One region of the Pseudoalteromonas sp. B62 genome, then DNA from elsewhere that is predicted to be linked to it. Evidence: predicted binding sites of a transcription regulator. Region 1 holds the regulator's gene; the other holds the start of a gene.
The links. The regulator LexA, encoded in region 1, represses DNA repair genes until DNA is damaged. The targets are predictions, from matches to a motif close to TACTGTATNNNNATACAGTA.
Positions count from the first base shown of each region.

Region 2: the regulator LexA is predicted to act here: its motif matches at 1,759-1,778, upstream of ruvC (crossover junction endodeoxyribonuclease RuvC).

Region 1 is NZ_JARLVB010000002.1:1,165,676-1,170,074, forward strand. It holds gene P4S71_RS09875 (M12 family metallo-peptidase) at 1-988, opposite strand, end outside; gene P4S71_RS09880 (hypothetical protein) at 1,012-1,335, opposite strand; gene lexA (transcriptional repressor LexA) at 1,599-2,216, shown strand; gene coxB (cytochrome c oxidase subunit II) at 2,684-3,826, shown strand; gene ctaD (cytochrome c oxidase subunit I) at 3,826-4,399, shown strand, end outside.
Region 2 is NZ_JARLVB010000002.1:2,474,127-2,478,525, forward strand. It holds partial or broken gene P4S71_RS15710 (ABC transporter permease) at 1-1,697, shown strand, start outside; gene ruvC (crossover junction endodeoxyribonuclease RuvC) at 1,827-2,351, shown strand; gene ruvA (Holliday junction branch migration protein RuvA) at 2,354-2,971, shown strand; gene ruvB (Holliday junction branch migration DNA helicase RuvB) at 2,979-3,989, shown strand.

The DNA of each region.
Region 1 (4,399 bases):
ATTTTACATGTAGGTCAACATCCCCAGTGCCATTAGAGGTCGAAAATGTGACTTGCTCAGCTTCACTTGGCACTGTAAAAGTAAACAATTGCTCACTGTTTCGATCACCACTAACAACGATAGATTGGTTATTTTGCAGTGTATTGTTATTTACCGGTGGGCTAGATGCAGATCTAAAATTTGCAATTGTGGGGTTTGTTAAATTTAAGACTCTAGCGTTATCGTGTTTTGATGGAGTTCCCATAACACTTCCGCTGTATGATTTGTTTGGATTTGACCAGTAATTGATTCTTGTGCAGTTATTTGTGCAGTTATAAGCCATTACTGAACGCCATTGTGATTGAGGTTGCTGATAACCATGGCCGAACGAATAAGGAGATGTTGATGGATCGTTTTCAGGGTTATGACGAGCACCTTGTAAATGACCAATTTCATGACCGAAAGAGTAATAGCCGGTTGCACAGTCATAATCAACCATCGCAAATGCGCTGTTAGCATTTGCACCAATTGCTTTGGCTTGGCCACAGTAGCCGTTAACGTCGTTTATTAATATGACTACATCAGCACCGTATTGATCTCGTAGTGTGTGCGCTTCATCCATATAACCATCGTTTTTGGTAGCTAAACGATTTAAATCCGTACCTGAATTTGTAGCTTCAGTATAATTAACTCGGCTTACATGGGCCAAACTAACAACTGCGTTGACACCTGAGTTTTGGTAACCCTGATTAGTCTCTACTATTGCAAGATCAATCAAGCTATTAATATCACTAGATTTTTGTTCTGCGGCTGGGGTGTATAAAACGAGTAAGCTAATATTGCTTTGCGCGTTAGTTGCCATAGCTGTTTGGAAGCTTTGTTCTGTTAAAATTTGTTCACTGATTGAAATAGTGTTGCTAGATTGCTGATAATCGGGTGCATGCTCAGCAGGTTGCTTGGCAGGATCTAATTCAATAAAATTATGACCAGAATGTTTATTCGGTTGCAATTTATAAACATGTTCATTTACCTTTATCGTACCAGAAATCCCTTTGTAGATTTTATCAGTGTTACTTCGTCACCATCTAAGCTTTTACCTACCCAAATTAAGTTACCAGTTGCTGATGTACTTGCTGTACTTTTGATAAATTCAATGTCACTTCCCTGAACAGGTAAAAAGAATGCATTGGTTTTTGCGCTTAGTTCGAAAAGCGGTTGTCCAAATTGAGATTGAGCATTACCTTCTTTATTAATGTTTTGCGTAAAGTTAGAGTGCTGCACTTCGAAAAGTGGGACTTGGGCATACGCATAGCCGCTAAACAATAAGCCAATAAACAATGGTGAATATTTTTTCATTTGATAATCCTTTTAAGTGTTTGTACACATAAAGTGTACATGTTAATAAGTTGTTTTCAATTTATTAACATGTGGCTGTCATCAAATTAGCCCTTAATCGTAAATATAAAGATACAAATGTTTATTTTATGTAAGCAGTCGTTGTTTCTACATAAGTGTAAAAGTGATTTATTAACAGCAAGCAATCAATGTAATTTAAATTTGCGATTTTTATTTAACTGTATATACTCACAGTTAAATGTACTGTATGGAAAACCAGTTGTATGCGACCATTAACGAAGCGCCAAGCTCAAATTCTCGAATTAGTTAAAGTTTTTATTAAAGACACTGGTATGCCTCCTACACGTGCTGAAATTGCACAAACATTAGGCTTTAAAAGTGCCAATGCTGCTGAAGAGCATTTAAAAGCGCTTGCTAAAAAAGGTGCTATTAAGATGAAACCAGGTGCAAGCCGAGGTATTCAACTTGTTGAGGAAGAAGAGCCTGAACAGTTAGGTTTACCTCTTATCGGGCGAGTCGCAGCGGGAGAGCCTATTTTGGCGCAAGAGCACGTTGAGAGTCATTGTAAAATTGATCCATTAATGTTTAAACCAGCTGCTGATTTTTTATTGCGCGTTAACGGTATGAGCATGAAAGATATAGGTATTATGGATGGTGATTTGTTAGCTGTGCATAAAACTCAAGTTGCAGAAAATGGACAAGTTGTAGTTGCTCGTGTTGATGATGATGTTACCGTAAAGCGGTTTGAAAAAGCAGGCCGAAAAGTATTATTGCATGCTGAGAATGACGACTTTTCGCCAATTGAAGTTGATCTAGAAAATGAATCTTTTAATATAGAAGGTTTAGCCGTTGGAGTTATAAGAAACGCTGATTGGATGTAGTTTTTAATTTATTTTTATAAATGCGTGCTTTTTAGCACGCATTTTTGTTTTAACATTAGCACTAAAAATATGACGTAAACAGCCAACTAATTATTTTAGCTGTAAATTTTTTTGCACTTATATTTCCCCCTCCGAATACGTTAAACCCCTTTGTTTTGCTCATATTTTGAACTTCCTGTTGACTAGTTGATTACTGACTTTTTATTAATTACTCAATATCACCTGATTGTTTTTTATACTAAAACTTGCTTGTTGTTCGTTTTTTAGCTAATTATTAATGTGCTGAGCTAATAATAACTCACAGCTTTTTAGTTTTGAGAACACACAATATACACAAACTCGTTGTTGGCGCAGCAAAACCAATCAATATTAAATAAGATTGGCTAAAAAAATAAAAATAACGAATTGGCGTTTAAGCCGTATGCCTCTTCGCTTTGCATTCGCAATAGCATCAAAGGAGCCGTCACATGGGTAAACTGACCTCTACCTTGTGGCTTATATTATGTGTTTTTTCGCACTCAGTTTTGGCGAACAGCCAATACAATATGCGCAAAGGCGTAACCGATATAAGCAATAATGTATATCAGCTGCACATGACCATATTTATAATATGTTGTGTGATTGGGGTGATAGTGTTCGCAATTATGTTTTGGGCACTTATTCATCACCGTAAATCTAAAGGGGCTGTACCTGCCCAATTTCACGAAAGCACTAAAGTAGAAATACTTTGGACTGCAATTCCGTTTGTTATTTTAATTGCTATGGCAGTACCAGCCACTAAAACCCTTATTGCAATGGAAGATGCCAGCAAAGCTGATCTCACTATTAAAATTACGGGTTCGCAATGGAAATGGCATTATGAATATATGGGCGAAGATGTAGAGTTCTACTCTATTTTGTCTACCCCGCAAGATGAAATAGCGAATCTTGCAGATAAAAACCCTAACTACTTACTTGAGGTTGATAAGCCTCTTGTACTGCCAATAAATCAAAAAGTACGATTTTTAATGACTTCTGATGATGTTATTCACTCTTGGTGGGTACCTGATTTTGCAGTTAAAAAAGATGCGAACCCCGGCTTTATAAACGAAACATGGACCAATATTAACGAAGAAGGTACTTACCGAGGCCAATGTGCCGAGCTGTGTGGTAAAGATCATGGCTTCATGCCTGTTGTGGTGGTTGCTAAATCTGAGGCTGATTTTAAAACATGGTTAGCAGATGCAAAGCAGGCTAAACAAAAAGCAGCATTAGCAGATGCCGCATTACTTGATAAAACCCTCCCAAAAGAAGAGTTAATGACTTTAGGCGAACAAGTATATATGGCTAATTGTGCAGCGTGCCATCAGCCTACGGGCATGGGGTTACCGGGTGTATTTCCTGCACTTAAAGGCAGTCCGATAGTGCTTGGCGATATAAAAGATCACATTGATGTAGTTATCCATGGACGACCCGGTACGGCAATGCAAGCTTTTGCCAAGCAGTTATCTATAAAGCAATTAGCTGCGGTTATTACTTATAAACGTAATGCGTGGGGTAATGATACGGGTGATGTTATTCAACCGAGTCAAATACAGACAGCACTTGATGCCAAAGTGGAGGCGAACTAATGAGTAGCATAGTAGAACAACCTAACGCCAATGAAGCTCATCATGCTCATCACCCAGCTAAAGGTTTTAAACGCTGGCTTTACACAACTAATCATAAAGATATAGGTAGTTTATATTTAATTTTTTCGCTGACCATGTTCTTAATTGGTGGCGCAATGGCTATGGTGATCAGAGCTGAACTATTTCAACCAGGTTTACAGTTGGTCGACCCTCACTTTTTTAATCAAATGACCACAGTGCATGGTTTAATTATGGTGTTTGGTGCGGTTATGCCAGCCTTTACAGGCCTTGCTAACTGGATGATACCACTCATGATTGGCGCGCCAGATATGGCATTGCCAAGAATGAATAACTGGAGCTTTTGGATTTTACCGTTTGCGTTCTTAATCCTATTGGCATCGTTATTTATGCCTGGTGGGGGTCCTGCATTTGGTTGGACTTTTTATGCACCACTGTCCACAACATACAGTAATGATAATACTGCATTGTTTGTATTTGCCGTACATATTATGGGAATTAGCTCAATAATGGGCGCAATCAATGTGATTGTAACCATAGTGAACTTACGTGCCC
Region 2 (4,399 bases), 1.3 Mb from region 1:
TGGCTATAGCTGTTTCAGCAAAACGTTATTGTGAACGCCAATACGACCCAGTAGCGATGATGAAAACGCTAGGCGGTAGCCGCTCAATGATCCGCAAAATATACATGCTGCATTTATTGCTTGTATGTGCAATGGCGGTAAGTATAGGGCTGTTAATTGGTTATGGCTTGCAAGAAATAGCAACAAGTTACTTATCAAAAAGTATGGGCACAGAGTTACCCTTAGGTGGCTTTAAACCTTGGCTGGTGGCTATAAGCACTGGCGTAATTTGTGCTGTTATGTTTTCTATTAAACCATTATTTGATTTATTTGATATTCCGCCGCTTAGAGTACTGCGCCGTAACTTAGGTGACAAGTTGGCAGTAAGTCGTGTGCATTTAGGTATGAGTGCGCTAACCGTGTTTTTATTAATGTGGTTATTTAGCAACAACATAAAAATAACGCTTATTTTGTTTATATCAACACTTGCGCTAATTGGTGTGCTGTTTTTAGTATCTAAATTAATATTTGGTGGTGGTCGAAAACTAGGATTAAAGCCAGGTAATAGTTGGTCGCTTGCAATTGCATCTATTCAAAAGCGTGCAAATGTGAACGCGGTACAGTTAATTAGTTTTTCATTAGCGATTAAATTACTGCTGTTTTTAGTGGTACTTAAAAACGACATGATATCTGATTGGCAATCGCAACTTCCTGCCGATGCGCCTAATGCGTTTTTAGTTAATATTACGCAAAATGAGCTTGAGCCAATTAATGAGTATTTAGCACAAAAAGATATTCAGGTATCAGAGTTTTATCCGACTATTCGTGGACGTGTAAATGCGGTAAACGGCGAGTTGGTAGCACGTTCTGTATCGCTGCAAGACAACGAGAAAAAAGACGAAGAAGCACGTGCAGGTATTGGCCGCGAGCTAAACCTTACATGGCTTAAAGATGTGCCTGACCAAAATGAAGTAACACAAGGCACGTGGTTTGGTGAAAATGCGATGGCTGAAGCCTCAGTAGAGGAGTCGATGCTTGAGCGTTTAGATGTTGAGATAGGCGATACGCTTACATTTTTAATTGGTTCGCAGTCGTTCGACGCTAAAATCACCAGTGTGCGCAAAGTTAATTGGGCCACGCTTAAACCTAACTTTTTTATTATTTTAAGCCCAGATGTACTTGCAGATTTTCCGGCAACGTATATTTCGTCGGTGCGTATAAACCCGGATCAAAAGCGTGACTTTAGCCAGTTATTACGTACTTACCCTACTATTACAGCCATTGATATTGATAACTTTGTTAAGCAAATACAAACAACTATTTCGCAAGTATCACTCGCCATTGGCTTTGTACTTGCAATTGTTGTGCTGTGTGGTGCGCTTGTACTTATATCGCAAGTGCAAGCTAGTTTAGGTGAGCGTATGCAAGAAATTGTCATACTACGAACGCTTGGCGCTAAAAGCCGATTAATTAAAAACGCGACCTTGTATGAGTTTTTATTACTAGGCGGTTTAGCTGGTTTAGTGGCCGCACTTTTTAGCGACATAGCGCTTTTAATTGTGCAGCAACAAATGTTTGATTTAGCAGGTAAGTTACACCCGCATATATGGATTATTGGTCCGGTAGCTGGCGGCGTATTTGTGGCAGGTTTAGGTTATTTAATGATTGCCCGAACACTTAAACAAAACACCCAAGGATTAGTGCGTGCCCTAGGGTAAGCTAAACTAACATGCTCCTTCAAATGCCTACCTAGTTTGTGGGCATTTTTGTTTTTCTTTGTACTGGTAATTTATACAGTACTCTGGCATTATTAGCGTAATTTAAAAATAATAACAATGGAGCGCTGTTTGGCCATTATTTTAGGGATCGATCCTGGTTCACGTTTGACCGGATATGGTGTTGTTGCCCATCAAAGTTCTAAATTTACATACTTAGGCAGTGGCTGTATTAAGTTAGCCGATCATCCTTTTCCGATTAGGCTTAAAATGATCTACCAAGGCATTACACAGCTTATTGAGCAGTTTTCGCCAGAAACCTTTGCCATTGAAAAAGTATTTATGGCGCACAACCCCGATTCAGCTTTAAAACTAGGCCAAGCTAGAGGCGCTGCGATTGTTGGGGCGGCAATGGCCGACTTACCCGTATTTGAATATTCAGCTAGGCAAATTAAGCAAGCAGTAGTAGGCAACGGTGGCGCAGATAAAACACAAGTGCAACACATGGTAAAAAATATTTTAAAACTACCCGGTACGCCACAGGCCGATGCAGCTGATGCACTCGCTATTGCGATTTGCCACGCCCACTCAGAACAAAATTTAATTAAACTAGCGGGTAGCGCAAGCAAAACCGTTAGAGGACGTTTAAGGAAATAACTATGATAGGCCGCTTAAATGGTATTTTAGTCGAAAAACAGCCACCAGAAATATTACTCGATGTAAGTGGTGTAGGTTACGAAGTACAAATGCCGATGACCTGTTTTTACGATTTACCAAAAATTGGTGAAAATGCGATTGTTTACACTCACTTTGTAGTGCGTGAAGATGCTCAACTATTATTTGGTTTTAATAATAAAGTTGAACGTGCTTTGTTTAGAGAGCTATTAAAAGCAAATGGCGTAGGGCCAAAACTTGGCTTAGCTATTTTATCGGGCATGTCGGCAAAGCAATTTGTAAGTTGTGTAAATAACGAAGACTCAACATCGCTTGTTAAATTACCTGGTGTAGGTAAAAAAACAGCCGAGCGTTTAGTACTCGAAATGAAAGACAGACTAAAAGATTGGGGTAATGATTTATTTACGCCATTTAGCGACAGCGCAGTAATAGAGCCTATGAGCGATACGACAATTGCTAATAATGCAGCGGATGATGCCGTATCGGCACTGCTTGCATTAGGTTATAAATTGCCACAAGCTCAAAAAGCCGTAAAATCGATAAGTAAACCCGATATGTCTACTGAGGTTCTTATTAGAGAATCTTTAAAATCTATGTTGTGAGTAACCCATGATTGAAGCGGATCGCTTAATTGATGCGACTGAAAAAACAAATGAAGACTCTATAGATCGTGCAATAAGACCAAAACTTTTAGCCGATTACAGAGGCCAGCCTCATGTTAAGCAGCAAATGGAAATTTTTATTGAAGCTGCCCGAACCCGTGGTGAAGCGCTCGATCATTTATTAATATTTGGCCCACCTGGGCTTGGTAAAACCACGCTTGCAAATATTGTCGCTAACGAATTACACGTAAGTATTAAAACAACATCAGGCCCTGTACTTGAAAAAGCAGGCGATTTAGCTGCGTTACTGACTAATTTAGAAGAGGGCGACGTACTGTTTATCGATGAAATACACAGGCTAAGCCCGCAAGTTGAAGAAATACTGTATCCCGCAATGGAAGACTACCAGCTTGATATAATGATTGGTGAAGGCCCAGCTGCGCGTTCTATTAAATTAGACTTACCTGCATTTACACTTATTGGTGCAACCACACGAGCAGGCTCACTTACATCGCCACTGCGTGACCGTTTTGGAATTGTGCAGCGATTAGAGTTTTATTCTGTAGAAGATTTATCGCACATAGTAGGGCGCTCAGCACATTACCTTGATTTAGAAATGTGTGACGATGGCGCTACCGAAATCGCGCAGCGCTCGCGGGGTACACCACGTATTGCAAACCGCTTATTGCGCCGTGTACGCGATTACACTCAAGTAAAATCTGACGGCACAGTAAACGCCGATGTAGCTAAGCAAGCCCTTGATATGATTGACGTAGATAAAAGTGGTTTTGATTATATGGACCGTAAATATTTACTCGCTATAATTGAAAAGTTTATGGGCGGCCCAGTAGGGCTCGACAATGTAGCGGCTGCTATTGGCGAAGAGCGCGAAACAATAGAAGATGTGATAGAACCATTTTTGATCCAACAAGGATTTATTCAGCGCACACCTCGCGGGCGAATAGTCTCTGACAGTGCATACCATCACTTTGGATTAATGCCAAAAAAGACGACTTAATCTAAATTTCAATTAATCACTTGCGCTTGCATAAGTAAATGTACAGCAAGCGCGTATACCTAATTTTATAATGTTACCCACCATATTTTCACATCGTTACTCTAAACCAAGTTATTACAATTTTACCCACTATATAATCAGTTAACGCTTAATTCACAGAGCGTTAAGACTTGCGTGGCTATGCTGCGGGCTATTCGATAGATAGAGTATATTGCATAGCCGTTATCGTATTAGGCTGTTACAGTGTTGTTTAGTTTGCAATAATACTTAATCAATTAGAGGGGTTGAATCTGACGTTAACCGTGTTAAAAATTTCTGATATACGACTGCATGGATGCAGAGCAATGCAGGAGCATGAGTGATAACAACTAAATAACGAAATTTTTGCCTTGTTATAGATACGATTTTCT